DNA from 2 places in the Undibacterium sp. 5I1 genome. Region 2 is predicted to be linked to the other one. Evidence: predicted binding sites of a transcription regulator. Region 2 holds the regulator's gene; the other holds the start of a gene.

Region 1 (7,740 bases), 1.8 Mb from region 2:
TAGCTGAATTATTAGAAGCCGCCAAACCCGGCAGCAACTACCTGCAATTAGACGAAGAGCAACGCATCCATTTGTTGGCGGCTGAAATCGAATCCTCGCGCCCACTTGCCTCGCCTTATATTACTTACTCGGAAGAGACTCAATCTGAGCTGGCGATTTATCGTGGCGCCCGAACGGCGCAATTGCGCTACGGCAAAGGAGCTGTGCCCAACTGTATTATCTCCAAAACCGATGGCGTATCGGACATGCTGGAACTGGCTTTATTGCTAAAAGAAGCAGGCTTACTACATCCGCTAGAAGGCAGTCTGGATGTGAATATTATTCCGCTGTTTGAAACCATTGGTGATTTACAAAACAGCGCACCGTCGATGGATAGATTGCTCGCTTTACCCGCTTACGCACGCTTACTGGCAAGTCGCAATCATGCGCAAGAGGTCATGCTGGGCTACTCCGACAGCAACAAAGACGGCGGCTTCCTGACATCCGGTTGGGAACTGTATAAAGCTGAGTTAGATCTGGTAACAATATTCGCTAAACATCAAGTACGCTTGCGCTTGTTCCATGGCCGTGGCGGCTCGGTCGGCCGTGGTGGTGGCCCAAGTTATCAGGCGATTCTGGCGCAACCAGCTGGCGCAGTGCAGGGGCAAATCCGGTTGACTGAACAAGGCGAAGTGATCACCGCTAAATATGGCAATCCTGAAGTTGGCCGTCGCAATCTGGAAGTGTTGGCAGCAGCGACTCTGGAAGCCAGCCTGCTGTCGGATAAAGAGCCCGCGCCACCACCCGCATTTTTAAAAGTGATGGAAGAGTTATCCGATCACGCTTTCCGCGCTTACCGGAATATGGTCTATGAGACCGAGGGTTTTGAGCAGTATTTTTGGGAATCCACAGTGATCTCAGAAATCGCAGGACTGAATATCGGCAGCCGTCCGGCATCGCGTAAAAAATCTACGGCGATAGAGGATTTACGAGCGATTCCATGGGTATTTAGCTGGTCACAATGTCGCCTGATGTTGCCGGGCTGGTTTGGTTTTGGCTCAGCCGTCACAAGCTACTTGCAAGCACATCCAGACTATGGGTTGCAAACTCTGCAAGCGATGTTTAAAGACTGGTCGTTCTTTTCTACGGTCTTATCGAATATGGAGATGGTGTTATCCAAAAGCGATATCGGTATCGCCAGCCGCTATGCGCAACTGGTCAAGGACGAGGCTTTACGTAATCGTATCTTCCCGCGTTTAAAAGCCGAACATGAAGCGACTATTGCCGCTTTAACGTCGATCTCTGGGCAGTCAGAATTATTGTCTGCGAACCCTTTGCTAAAACGCTCAATCAGCAATCGCTTCCCATATTTATCGCCGCTAAACCATGTGCAGGTTGAGTTACTGGAGCGCTATCGCAATGGCGACCCGGATGAGCGGGTAAGGCGGGGCATACACTTATCGATCAATGGGATTGCTGCTGGTTTGCGGAATAGTGGTTGATTCTGGATCACTAGTCTTGTTCTCTATTGGAGTACCATACGGACAAGGAAATTATTAAGTTACCAAAAAATCAATTATTACATGTCAACTCAATTACTCGGCGTCATCGGCTGGTCTGGTAGTGGAAAAACCACGTTGTTGGAATATCTCATCACACAACTAGTTGCTCAAGGTACAAGTGTGAATGTGATCAAACATAGTCATCATGATATTGTTTTAGAGCCGCCGCACAAAGATAGCGCAAGATTACGTATGGCAGGCGCAAATGAAGTGCTGCTGGCCTCGCCTTATCGTGTTTCATTAATCACAGAGTTACGGCAAAAGCCAGAACCCTCGTTGTCTGACTTGCTCCGCCGTCTGGCAGCCGCCGACCTGACTTTAGTAGAAGGTTATAAGTGGGAGCCCATTCCAAAACTAGAAATCCATCGCCCCGGCCTCGGCAAACCTGATTTGTATTCAAGCGATCTGCGAGTGGTGGCAGTTGCGGCAGATACGCCAGCGCCAGCAGATCTGAGTGCCGGCATAGTCTGGCTCGATCTGAATCAACCGGAGCAGATACTAAAATGGCTACAACTTGCGCTGGCGGAAAAGTTATTTTCGGTCTCGCTATAAAGTCGCACCCAGTTCCAGCCGTTAAGGAAGACACGTATTAATGGGAGAATATAATGGACGTTACAGGTATTGCCAGCGTTGCCACAACTTTGGCCGATGTAGGTACTAGCCAAGCGGTTAGTATTGCTGTGCTTAAAAAAGCGCAAGACATTAGCAAGGACAGCGCAACCGCTTTGATCGAAGCGATTCCAAGCGCTCCAACGGTATCGAATTTACCGCCAAATCTTGGCAGAAATATCAATACCACTGCTTAGTGTTATTTTGTTGCCGACGTACAAGGTTGTGCGTCGGGTGACTTTATTTTTACGGTAATTCATACTCATGAATTACATTTGAACTGTTTCTTAAGTTTTTCTCACGCCTCCTCACTTCACCAACGATTTGTTGTAATTCAAGCGTGTCAGCCAAAAATTAAAGCGCACCTTGATGAACTAACAAATTACGCTCACACCACCAAAAAATCCCGCAGCAAAAAAATCTACAATCAGTGATAATCCTGTCGAGAATATTGAGCAGTATTAATTGGCAATGAAATCGCCAGTGAGCCTGGCGCGACTAGGAAAAATAATGACTGATACACAATGGGGATGGTCGGATCGGCTAAGTTTGAGCTATGCGCCCATGGATGAAACACATCAAGAATTTGTCACGCTCTGCGCTGCGCTGGCAGAAGACAATCCGGCAACCTACATCGAGCGTTTAGATGCCTTGATCGCACATTCAGTCGAACACTTCGATCAAGAAAATCAATGGATGACTGAAACCCAATTTCCACCAGGCGGCTGTCATATCACAGAGCACAACGCCATACTGCAAGTCATGCACGAAGTGCGACGCCGGATAGAATTAGGAGAAACCGATTTAGGCGCACGCCTGGCAGAAGAATTGCCGCACTGGTTTGAACATCATGTTGATACCATGGACAATATGCTGGCGCGCTTTATGAGTAATGAGCAAATGCAGCAAAATCAACTTGCAACATTGTCTGAAGAGCCAGTCAGCGCCGGCACAGCAGCCGTTTGATTATTCAACAAATAAGCAAAACGTATTAGGGTGAATTAAGCCGCAATCACCTTGATGCGAACATCGCCCAAGACTACTTTTTGTCCTTGCCGGATTTTGGCTGTTTTACGCAACTCCTGCTTGCCGTCAACGGCAACGGCACCACTGGCGACAATCACTTTGCCTGCACCACCGCTGTCGCATAGTCCGACCAGTTTTAATAATTGATTCAATTCAACGAATTCGCCATCCAGGCTAAAAGTAAGTTCTTGCATAAAATTCCTGATCAACATTAAGCTTCTTGTTAGCTACAAGGCGAAGAATAACCTATCCGCTGAATAACCCAAACTGCCGCTAAAAATTAGTATCCAATCAAGATTGAACCCAGATTTTCCATTAGACCGCTACCACTTCGCAAAAAACGCAGACGGCGTGCGGTCTTCAGAGGGATAGCACCACCGCGATTCGAGTGGAAACGCTACAGCGACAATTGCACCGTTGGCGAACTGCCTGGCGTTGTTGCTCCTCCTAGCAAGATGCAGCTTGCGTCGTCGTCGCGTCTAGCCAGTCAGTCCGCCAAAGGCACACTTGTCGCTGTTCCAATGGAAAATCTGGGTTGAATCTAATTTGAAATTTGTTTCGTAAAAATTAATAATGAATACAAGATTCACACAAAAGCAGGACATTTTTTAAAAAGATGTGTAAGGTATCTCTGCTTTGATCGACTATTCGTTGTAAGTGATGTGTATTGATTCAATTATCGATTCAACTTAATGTAAGCCCTTTTTAATTTATTGGAGATCAACATGAACAACAAAGCCATGATCGCAGTTGCATTAGCAGGTTTGCTTGGTTCCGCTATGGCAGCCGCCGCTGAACCAGCAAAAACAGAAAAATGTTTTGGCGTCGCCAAAGCAGGTCAAAATGATTGCGCTACTAAAACTGGCTCCCATTCTTGCGCTGGCCAAGGCAAAAAAGATATGGACCCTAGTGAATGGAAAAAAGTCCCGGCAGGCACCTGTGAAAAAATGGGCGGCAAAGTAGACAAAGCAGCCTGATTTTAGCTAAATTTAATACAGCTTGAACTCCGCGTTCGAGACGATGCGCAAACCGACCGTCAACTTAGGGGTTGGCGTTGGTTTGCGCAGTCAGCATTACCGTGATTTTCTGAATGCGCCAGTAGCAATCGACTGGTTAGAGGTGCATTCAGAAAATTATTTTGGCGATGGCGGTTACGATTTGCATGTTTTGCAGCAACTACGTCAAGATTATCCCATCAGCCTGCATGGTGTCGGTTTAGCTCTCGGCTCTGCCGTTGGTTACAACGCCTACAACGACGCCCATCTGCAAAAATTACACCACCTGGTTCAACGCATACAACCTGCTCTGGTATCCGAACATTTGTGTTGGGGTGCTGTGACTGGTCGTCATTTAAACGATTTACTCCCGCTACCATTGCGTCAAGATGCTTTAGAGTTGATATGCGAGCGGGTTGATCAAGTACAAAATCTATTGCAAAGAAGCGTGCTGATCGAAAACGTCTCGACCTATTTACGCTTCGCCCAAGATGACATGTCCGAGGCAGAATTTCTGGTACAACTGGCAAAGCGTACAGGCTGCGGCATTTTATTAGACGTCAATAACCTCTACGTCAATCAGCATAATCACGGCGAAGATGCCTTAGCAGCGCTGCGTCATTTCTCTGATCTGCCACAAGGTGTGATTGGTGAGATTCATCTGGCAGGACATTTGCGTACTGATGACTGCCTGATCGATCACCATGGTTGTGAACTAGCGCCGGAGGTATGGGATTTATACCAAACAACGTGCTCGCTACTGGGCACAGAAATTCCTGTGTTGATTGAATGGGATACCGATATTCCGGCGCTACCGGTTCTGCTGGCCGAAGCGGCTAAGGCGACGTATTACAGGGATGCGTCTCGTGCCAACATCATCAACGCAAGTAGTGTCAGTAACTCAATATCAGCGGCACATCATGGCTGACCCTCGCAGCCTCTCTGCGATACAACAGCAGTTTGCAGATGCTTTATTGTTTCCCGACCAAAGTACCAGTCCATTGTTCAAATCCTCGCCGGAACAAGCACAAGAACGCTTGGGGATTTATAGGGGGAATGTGTCCGCCATCTGGACTCAAGCCTTACAAAATACCTATCCTGTTTTATATCAATTGGTCGGCGCAGAATTTTTTGAGCAAATGGCCAAAGCCTACGGACGCGCCCATCCGTCTACTTCAGGCGATTTAAACGAATTTGGATCGCAGCTATCCATTTTTTTAGCTGATCCAGCAACTGGTATCGGTATCATCAATGACTATCCCTATTTTCCAGATGTCGCCAACTTAGAGTGGCATGTGCATACGGCCTATTACGCAACCAATACAGCGCCGTTGGGCCTGGCCGAAGTGATTGAAAAAACAGGAGAACATTTTGGACAAACCCGTTTGCGCCTACACCCAGCTTGCCGATTAATAACATCGGAGTGGGCTTGTGCAAGCATTTGGCAAGCACACCAACCAAAAATCGATGTCGCTTATCCAGAGCAATTAGAGGTAAAAAACTATTGCTTAGTCAACCGCCAACATTGGTTAGTCGAAGTACATGCATTAGGCATAGCGTCGTATGTTGGATTGCTAGCCTTATCGCAAGGAGAAAGTATCGGATGGGCATTGGAGCAAGCGATGGAACACGATCCCGATTTTCAGATTGCGGATCAACTACAGCAATGGTTTAACTGGGGCATTTTTGTAGAGAGTAAACTGTCTTCCAGCGATGAACGCATGTAAGGAAAACCGCACTCCTCCGACTGACTTGCATAACTAACAGGGAGAATAAAATGAACCAATTTTTGCGGCTGCATCAACTCAGCACCAGCATCGATCAACTAATACAAGAATGGGGCGGCGCATTGCTTAATCTTGGTTTGCGGATTTTTGTAGGCTGGCAATTTCTAAAATCTGGGATGGTAAAGATTCAGGACTGGGAGGCAACTTTATCCCTATTCCGCGAGGAATATCATGTTCCCGTCTTGCCGCCGGAGCTAGCCGCGATTACCGGCGCTGGTGGAGAATTGTTTTTCCCGATTTTGTTAATTACAGGCTTATTCTCCCGCCCTGCCGCTTTAGGATTATTTGCAGTCAATGCAATGGCAGTCGTATCGTATCCGCAGCTTTGGTCATTTGAGTGTCCGGCGGCCATCAATGATCATCTGTATTGGGGTTTGCTGCTGGCTGTATTAGCAGTATTTGGACCTGGAAAAATTGCGATAGATGACTGGATCAAATCTCGATATTAAATTAGAAGCGGATACTTTTCTAAAATAGAGATATTAATAGGACTGATGCAAAAACGTAAAGCTATTTACTACCATTCCCATGGAACTAGATGGCTGTACATAAAAAATTAAGACCTCTCAACATAGAGGCACAGGGCCACAGAGAAAGCCATGAGAACAGCGAAAACCTGTCTTTCTCTTCCTTTGTTGTTCCTCTGTTTCCGCGTGTCTGCATGCCTCTGTGATGAGGGGTTTTGATTTTTGCATAAGTGCTAAGAGAATTTCTAAAAACTATTTTTCTTGTTACTCCTGTGCAGGCGGGAGTCCAGAGACGTGCGTTAATTCAATAACGCCCTTTGGATACCTGCTAAAGCCATGCAGAACTAGAGTCATCAGCTCTGGTCATCATTTGTAATTTTTTGGAAATTCAAAAAGTACAAAGTCCAATGATAATGCGGCTTCTAACATAGAAACATGCCAGAAGCCGCATTATCTTTAGATATCCAAAATCAATAATCTTAAGGAAACATGATATTGGATAGTGGTGTAGACAACATCCAGCATCACTGACGCTTCATTGCCTCCTTCTTCACTTTCTTATCCGCTTTTTTTTCCTTCATGGTTTTTGCTGGTTCTTTTTTGACTGCTTTTTTACTGTCTTGTGCTTTGCTCATGATGTGCTCCTTGGTGAAACAGTACAACAGTACTGCGATAAACTGGATTATAGGTCGAATGGTGCGCAATGGTATGACTGGGACGCACAAATTGGTACTATCCGTTATCTATTCCGTTTTTACATACTGTTTGTCATAGCTAAATTTGGTGCTTATCTGATTTTTTCGCCCGGTTTGGCTACAGTGTCTGGAAATTGGAAGCACTCAGCCGAATTATTTATACTAATTACTTATGAAAATACCAAAAAGAATACAGCCACTTGTTGATGAAGGGTTAATCGATGATGTCTTGCGCCAGCTCATGAGCGGCAAAGAGGCCACGGTGTATGTCGTGCGTTGCGGTGAGGATATCCGTTGCGCCAAAGTATATAAAGAAGCGAATCAGCGTAGTTTTAAAAAAGCCGTCGCCTACCAGGAAGGTCGTACCGTCAAAAATAGCCGCCAGGCGCGGGCGATGGAAAAAGGCACCCGCTACGGCCGTAAGATGCAGGAAGAAGTCTGGCAAAGCGCCGAGGTCGATGCCTTATACCGTCTGGCCGCTGCCGGTGTGCGCGTCCCGACGCCGTATATCTGCTTTGAAGGCGTACTGCTGATGGATCTAGTGACAGATGCCACTGGCAACGCCGCACCGCGTTTAAATGATGTTGAACTGACCGAAGCGCTGGCACTGGACTATCACG
Region 2 (7,740 bases):
GAGTCTGGCCATGCCGTTGTCGCTAAACTTTTGCCGAAGGCAGATCCAGTCCACAAAGTAACAATCATGCCGCGTGGGTTTGCATTGGGTCTGACATGGCAGTTGCCAGAGCATGATCCGATTAGCGGCTACAAAGATAAAATGCTGGAGGAAATTTCCATTTTGTTTGGCGGTCGAATTGCTGAAGAAATTTTTGTCGGTCAAATGTCCACTGGTGCATCGAACGATTTTTCACGTGCAACGAAGTTGGCTCGTGCAATGGTGACACGCTTTGGTATGTCTGACAGCATGGGAGTGATGGTGTATGAAGATAGTCAGAGCGAAGGTTACTTTGGTGGTCCGTCAAAAACGATTTCTGAAGTGACACAGCAAAAAGTGGATGCGGAAATTCGTAATATTCTGGATACACAGTATGCCCTGTCCCGTAAATTGCTCGAAGAGAATCGTGACAAAGTTGAAGCAATGACTAAAGCTTTGTTAGATTGGGAAACGATAGATGCTGATCAGATTAACGACATTATGAGCGGCATAGATCCACGCCCGCCAAAGTTAGGTCAGTCAACACGTAAGACGCCGACAGATACAACGTCTGGTGGCGTATCTCCAAACGCGGCGGCACCAGCTTAAATATCAATTAATAGTTTGACTTTAATTTAGGGTGAGAAGCGATTCTCGCCCTAATTTTTTATATTCATGAATAATTATTTCGAATGTGGTCGATATCGATTTCCGTTACAGGGGTCACAGTTTCGTCCTTTAGTAATGGGAATACTCAACATTACGCCTGACTCATTTTCAGATGGAGGGCAATTCCAGGGATTAGATGCGGCGCTCTCACATGCGGAGCAGATGATACGAGATGGTGTAGATATTATTGATATTGGCGGCGAATCCACTCGGCCAGGTGCAACGCCTTTGTCGCTTGATGAGGAGTTGAGCCGGGTCATGCCAGTGATTTATGCTTTGCGTGATTGTGGTAAGCCTTTATCCGTCGATACCTACAAGACACAAGTAATGCGAGAAGCCATTCTTGCAGATGTTGATATGATCAACGATATCAACGGCTTTAGAGCGCCAGGCGCTATCGACGTTGTTGCCAAGGCTGATGTTGGCTTATGTGTGATGCATATGCAAAATACGCCGTCAGATATGCAACTTCAACCTGAGTATGACGATGTAAATACTCAGGTAACTGATTTCTTAGATAAGATGGTGGCCGATTTATTAAATGCTGGAATTGAGCCCCAACGTATTTGCCTTGATCCCGGATTTGGCTTTGGAAAAACCTTGCAGCATAATGTGGCAATGCTGAAAAATATAGATCAGTTTCAAGCTAGATTTGGTATGCCAATACTTGCTGGTTTATCTCGGAAATCGATGCTGGGAGCAATCACAGGGAAAAGCGTAGAGCAGCGCCTGGCCGCAAGTATTGCTGCATCAATCGCAGCCGTCGCAAACGGCGCAAAAATTTTACGAGTGCATGACGTAGCAGAGACCGTCGATGCGTTAGCCGTGTGGCGCGCGTTATCAAATTAAAGAAAGAAAATCAAAATGACGAGAAAATATTTTGGTACCGACGGTATCCGCGGCAAAGTTGGCGTCGCACCAATTACCCCTGATTTTGTAATGCGCTTAGGTTATGCTGCCGGCAAAGTGTTAGCGCAACGTGGACATAAAGGAGAGGGTAAGCCTACTGTCTTGATCGGTAAAGATACTCGGGTGTCTGGCTATATGCTAGAGGCTTCTTTAGAGGCAGGATTTGCTGCAGCTGGAGTTGATGTGATGCTCTCAGGGCCGATGCCTACTCCTGCTGTAGCTTATTTGACCAGAGCCTTACGCTTGTCGGCTGGTGTCGTGATTTCTGCCTCACATAATCCTTATTATGACAACGGGATTAAGTTTTTTTCTGCGCAGGGCAATAAATTACCTGATGAAGTCGAGCTCGCAATTGAGGCCGAGCTAGAAAATGGGATGGACTGTGTTAGTTCAGATTTACTCGGCAAGGCGCATCGTCTGCGTGACGCAAATGGTCGCTATATCGAATTTTGTAAAAGTACTTATCCCAACGAATTAGATTTACGCGGTTTGAAGATCGTAGTCGATTGCGCACATGGTGCAGCTTACGATATCGCTCCGCATGTATTTCATGAATTAGGTGCTGAAGTTATCTCTATCGGTAATCAGCCGAACGGTTTTAATATTAATGACCAGGTCGGTGCTACCGCGCCAGATGCGTTAGCTATTGCCGTCAGAGCGAATCATGCAGATATCGGTATCGCTTTGGATGGTGATGCTGATCGCCTCGTTATGGTGGATAGAAACGGTAAAATTTATAATGGCGACCAACTACTTTATTTGATGGTGATGGATCGTCTTGCAATTGGTCCAGTTCAGGGTGTGGTTGGTACTTTGATGACCAATATGGCGGTCGAGTTGGCATTGCAGGATTTGGGCGTTGGTTTTGTCCGGGCTAAAGTGGGCGACAGATACGTGCTGGAACAAATGCAAGAGCGTGGCTGGATGCTAGGTGGTGAAGGTTCCGGACATTTACTCTGCCTGGATAAGCACACTACGGGCGATGGTATTGTCTCTGCGTTGCAAGTTTTATCTGCGCTCCGTCGCAATGGCAAGACCCTGGATCAATGTTTTGAACATTTGATCTTATTCCCACAAGTTTTACTCAATGTTAAAGTGCCTGCCGGATTTAACTGGCAGAAAAATGAAGCTGCCGTTTTAGAAAAACAGCGCGTAGAAGCAGAGTTAGGTAACAAAGGGCGAGTGCTGATTCGTGCATCAGGTACGGAGCCGTTAGTCCGCGTTATGGTAGAAGCGGTTGATTTGGAAATGGCCAATAAATTTGCTCGCAGGCTAGTTGACTGTATAACACCAGCCTAATTTTATATTTGAAATTGTATCGGTCGCATTATTGAATATAGAAGCGATACCATGTACTATTCAGCCTTCGGTTTTTTATATTATTTGGCCAGTACCGCGAATAATATAAGTACTAAATAATTCAATAGCACTTAAGAATTTGATTGAATTGAATCCAAGTATTCTGTACCAGAATATTTGGTTGTTATGGTAAGTGTTATTGTATAACAATTCACATACTTCTCCCGCGCGTCGGTAGCTCAGCTGGATAGAGCAATGCCCTTCTAAGGCATGGGTCGGGGGTTCGAGCCCCTCCCGACGCACTTCTTTTCTACATCCCCAGATTTTCTAAAGTCATCAGCCTCAAGAAAAATTTGAGGCTTGTCTGTGATCAGAAACAGCTTTTGATCATCTGCCTCAGTCTTGATAAATACAAGTTTCTTTGTGTTTGCATTCATCTAATAAATAACCGCAAAATTACTTTGTGGCCATCAGAGATCCATCGTCAGATAAATATTGCATTCCCGTTAGCTTGCACTCATGCAGACTTCAAGATTTGAGTTGTAGGTTTCACCTGGGTTGATCTACATCAAAGCTGATAACTCGTCGCAGTATTAAACTTCTTGCCAGACAAACGACGATTGATGGGGAAGTAAAAATGAAAAAGACTATAGCGTTATCGGTAGTAACAGCTGCGCTGTTAAGCATGTTTTCTGCAACTGCATGTGCACAAGAAAGTCCTTGGTTGGTACGAGTCAGGGCAGAGCATTTGTCGACCGCAAATAAGTCAGATCCTATTGGTGGAGTTGGTCCAGCCGACCGGTTAGAGGTTTCTGACAAAACGATTCCTGAGTTGGATATTTCTTACTTTTTTAGTCCAAATATTGCAGCAGAATTAGTACTGACTTATCCGCAAAAACATGATGTTTATCTCGATGGTACAAATATCGGTAGCTTTAAACATTTACCTCCGACTTTGCTGATTCAATATCATTTTTTACCTGATGCGCAGTTTAGTCCTTATCTTGGTGCTGGTATAAATTACACTCGAATTTCTGACGTGAATCTGCTTAACGGCACAGGTTCTTTGGAAAACAGCAGCGTCGGTCTAGCGTTACAGGCAGGCGTGGATTACAAGATAGACAAACGATGGTCAATTAATGCTGATATCAAAAAGGTGCAGATACGTAGCGATGTATTTATTTCTGGTGCCAAAATCAGCGCAGTAAAGGTCGACCCTTTGATGATCGCTGTTGGGCTAGGTTATCGCTTCTAAATAATCTCCAGAGGCACATGGAGCGCTGTTCTAAAAGAAATTCCGGGTTGATAGGCAATCGAGGCATAGTCTCGATTGCCTATTTCTGATTAAGGACAATCGATTAATGCCATGCTGTTGGAAAAATAAGGATATACATCCACCTTCTTAGGGTAATTTGAGTTCAGAGACCGCTTTCATATTGCAATAATTTAAATAAAATTTAGCGATGCATTTGCGCTAAACTCAATTCATTGATTACAGTCTCAGGGTTGCAACTTATGAACGTACATCTTCCTCATCTGGCTACGCCAGCAAGCACCTCAACGATCCCACCACTTAAATTGCAAGATATTCGGATTCACTGTGCCGCCTGTAGTCTGCATCAATTATGCCTTCCCATGGGATTGGCCGAAGCGGATATGGATAAGTTGGACAGCATCATTGGCCGTAGAAGACGGATCAAGCGGGATGATGCCTTGTATCGCATGGGTGAACCGTTCACCAATTTATACGCGATCCGGGTTGGGCATTTTAAAACCTCTCAAACAAACTCTATCGGTCAGCAACATATAACCGGCTTTCAAATGGCTGGCGAATTGCTAGGGATGGACGCGATTGGTAGTAACGCTCATCATTGTGAGGCAATTGCACTGGAAGACAGCGAGGTGTGTGAGATACCGTTTAATAGCCTGGAGCATCTATTTGGTGAAGTACCAACCTTACTGAGCCATTTTCACCGCATCATGAGTCGTGAAATTAATCGAGAGCAAAACGTGATGTTGCTGTTGGGTAGCATGCGTGCCGACCAGAAATTTGCTGCTTTTTTGGTGAATCTATCCTCGCGCTATGCTGCGCGAGGATATTCGGCAACACGTTTTCAACTTCGCATGTCACGCGAAGAAATCGGCGGCTATCTTGGCTTGACGATAGAAAGCGTCAGTCGCCTGCTAAGCAAATTTAAAAAGTTAGAGCTGCTTTCAGTCGATCAGCGCGATATCGAACTCCTGCAATTACTTACCTTAAAATCAATTGCGGCAGGTACTGATCATTGTGCTTAGACCTTACCTACGTATTGTTTAAGTATTGTTTGAGTCGAGCTTGATGCCAGCATTTTTTTATCTGCTTCATTTTATTTTTCTTCAGAAAATGTCAGTCTTCCTATTCAACTCAACGCAGGCTTGTACTAAAAAGAGGGTTGGCTCTTAATACTGCTATCAGAATTAGCCACTAGCAAATAGCAGGTAAGCGCGCTGGATAATGCACAACATATCCAGAAGCTAAAAAATCCTAATGTATAGATGGCGGGTCTGGATAACTCAATCGGCACGCCAGAAAACACCAGGTCATGCGGATCAAAAATAGAAAAGAACAAACCTTCGGCAGCAACCGCAACCAAAAAAGATGACCATAATATTGCTATAGCGCGTCGCATGTTTGTCTCCTTTGTTATTGTAAAAACTGCCGACCAGTTTGTTGGCTTACTTGCGTATTCAATCAAAGCGGATCTAGGACGATTGCTTGCTGTAAGGGCCAGTTCCAGACTCCACTAAGACGCCATTGCTTAGGCTGATCTTCTAGCGTGACTTGCCAGGCTGCTTTATCTAATAACGGTAGTGCTAAAGAAAAATTACCGGATTCATCTACTGGTGTTTTGATCGCCAGATCTTTAGATGGTTGAGTAGGGTGAACCAATTTCATCGTTAAGATACCGGTTGATATTTTTTGATCGCTACTGAGTTTTCCTTTAATGATCCCGCTCGCAGCATCGTATTGTATGGATGCGTTTAACTTTAATGCCGCAGCCACCTTGTCACGCCGCAGGTCCTGATTGATTGCCTGGCCTTCTCTATAATAATCATCCACCACCATCGCATCTTGTTCTCGGAAGGCGATCGACACCATATACGAGCCGGCAACCACTGCAACAATCGGTGGCGCTAACAGGAACCAAAGCCAGATTTGTTTAAACCAAGGTGCTTGCTTAGTGTTGATAGAGATGGGTGCTGAAATAGGTGAGGTCGACATCACACGCTCCTAATTGTGGGGAATAATAAATACAGCTTTTTCTTTGACCTGCAAGGCCGGATTATCGATCGCTTCAAGCTGAAACCAAATTTTGTTACTACCTTGTTTGCCATGATCGTGGTCTACATGCACCCGGACTGGTATCGCTTTTGTAGTAGCTCCTGGCAGCTCGATTTGGTCGGGGCTGTCTAAACGGATTGAGTCCAGCCCCGATACTTTGATGCGATAAATATGATTTGCTTCCGCCGTGTTCATAATTTGTAGCTTATAAACATTTTCAATCACGCCTTCATTTAATTCTCTACCCATAGAGCCGCGGTCACGGATAACGTCTAGTTTTAAGGGGACACGTGTTAGTAAATTGATCGCTAATACCGATACGATGACGACCAAGATAGCGCTATAGATCAAGACTCTTGAGCGGAAGATTGACTTCAAAACCTGTTGTTCTGACAGATTATTTTTGATCGCATTTGCGGTAGAAAAACGAATCAAGCCCTTTGGTGCTCCGATCTTATCCATCACCGTATCGCAGGCGTCTACGCAGGCGGCACAGCCTATACATTCGTATTGCAGGCCGTCCCGGATATCGATACCGGTCGGGCATACCTGAACGCAAATTGAGCAATCGATACACGATCCAAGCACAGGATTTTTAGCTGTCTTTGTGCTACGCGGTTCCCCGCGCTGCTGATCGTAGGTCACGATCAACGTGTCCTGGTCAAACATCACACTTTGGAAGCGTGCATACGGGCACATGTATTTACACACTTGCTCACGCATCCACCCCGCATTACCATAAGTTGCCAGCGCATAAAATAAAACCCAGAATAATTCCCATGGTCCCAGTGTGACTAATAATATTTCTTGCATCAATGTTTTGATTGGCGTGAAGTAGCCTACAAAGCTGATACCTGTCCACAAAGCGATTCCTAGCCAGATCGCATGCTTGGCACATTTTTTACTGACTTTTGCCAGCGTCCAATTTTGCTTACTTAATTTGATACGGGCGCTGCGGCTACCTTCAATCTTCCGTTCTACCCACATAAAAATTTCGGTATAAACCGTTTGTGGGCAAGCAAAGCCACACCAAAGACGGCCAGCAACCGTCGTAAATAAAAATAATGAGTAAGCGCAAATAATTAACAGAGCGGTCAGATAAATAAAATCCTGTGGCCATAGCACGATGCCAAACAAATAGAACTTCCTTGCGGCCAAATCAAACAACACCGCCTGACGATCATTCCATGCCAGCCAAGGCACACCATAAAACACCAGTTGGGTAAGCCAGACGCAAGCCCAGCGCCAGTTGGCAAAAAACCCTGTTACTTCGCGCGGATAAATGTCCTCTCTTGACGCGTACATTTTAATGGTCGCGTATTGAGGTTCTACAGGATCTGCGTGATCTCGTATTTCGGGCGGCTGTATATCAGACATAGCGCACAAGGTCCCATTGAATGATGATTAGCGAGTTCATTTTTGTGCAGCTTTTATCTCTGCTTCATTCGATAAACTCCAGACATAAGCCGCAAGCACTTGTACTTTTGCCTCACCCAAAAAATCTTTAAACGGTGGCATCGTAT

What was found. Region 2 encodes FNR, which switches genes on or off when oxygen is low (the NO sensors DNR and NnrR bind a similar motif). Its sites were predicted from a motif close to TTGATNNNNATCAA; they were not measured.
Region 1: RGU72_RS00660 (hemerythrin domain-containing protein) is a predicted target of FNR. The motif match lies at 2,475-2,488, and genes of this name have one in related genera.

Annotation. Positions count from the first base shown of each region.
Region 1 is NZ_JAVIWI010000001.1:159,785-167,524, reverse strand. Features, by position in the region: gene ppc (phosphoenolpyruvate carboxylase) at 1-1,481, shown strand, start outside; gene mobB (molybdopterin-guanine dinucleotide biosynthesis protein B) at 1,563-2,093, shown strand; gene RGU72_RS00665 (YjfB family protein) at 2,147-2,347, shown strand; gene RGU72_RS00660 (hemerythrin domain-containing protein) at 2,661-3,116, shown strand; gene RGU72_RS00655 (RNA-binding S4 domain-containing protein) at 3,152-3,370, opposite strand; gene RGU72_RS00650 (DUF2282 domain-containing protein) at 3,902-4,153, shown strand; gene RGU72_RS00645 (DUF692 domain-containing protein) at 4,176-5,099, shown strand; gene RGU72_RS00640 (DNA-binding domain-containing protein) at 5,092-5,898, shown strand; gene RGU72_RS00635 (DoxX family protein) at 5,949-6,407, shown strand; gene RGU72_RS00630 (PA4780 family RIO1-like protein kinase) at 7,293-7,740, shown strand, end outside.
Region 2 is NZ_JAVIWI010000001.1:1,943,087-1,950,826, reverse strand. Features, by position in the region: gene ftsH (ATP-dependent zinc metalloprotease FtsH) at 1-627, shown strand, start outside; gene folP (dihydropteroate synthase) at 694-1,536, shown strand; gene glmM (phosphoglucosamine mutase) at 1,552-2,895, shown strand; tRNA gene RGU72_RS08605 (tRNA-Arg) at 3,124-3,197, shown strand; gene RGU72_RS08600 (OmpW/AlkL family protein) at 3,533-4,150, shown strand; gene fnr (fumarate/nitrate reduction transcriptional regulator Fnr) at 4,411-5,190, shown strand; gene RGU72_RS08590 (hypothetical protein) at 5,316-5,564, opposite strand; gene RGU72_RS08585 (FixH family protein) at 5,627-6,157, opposite strand; gene ccoG (cytochrome c oxidase accessory protein CcoG) at 6,167-7,594, opposite strand; gene ccoP (cytochrome-c oxidase, cbb3-type subunit III) at 7,631-7,740, opposite strand, start outside.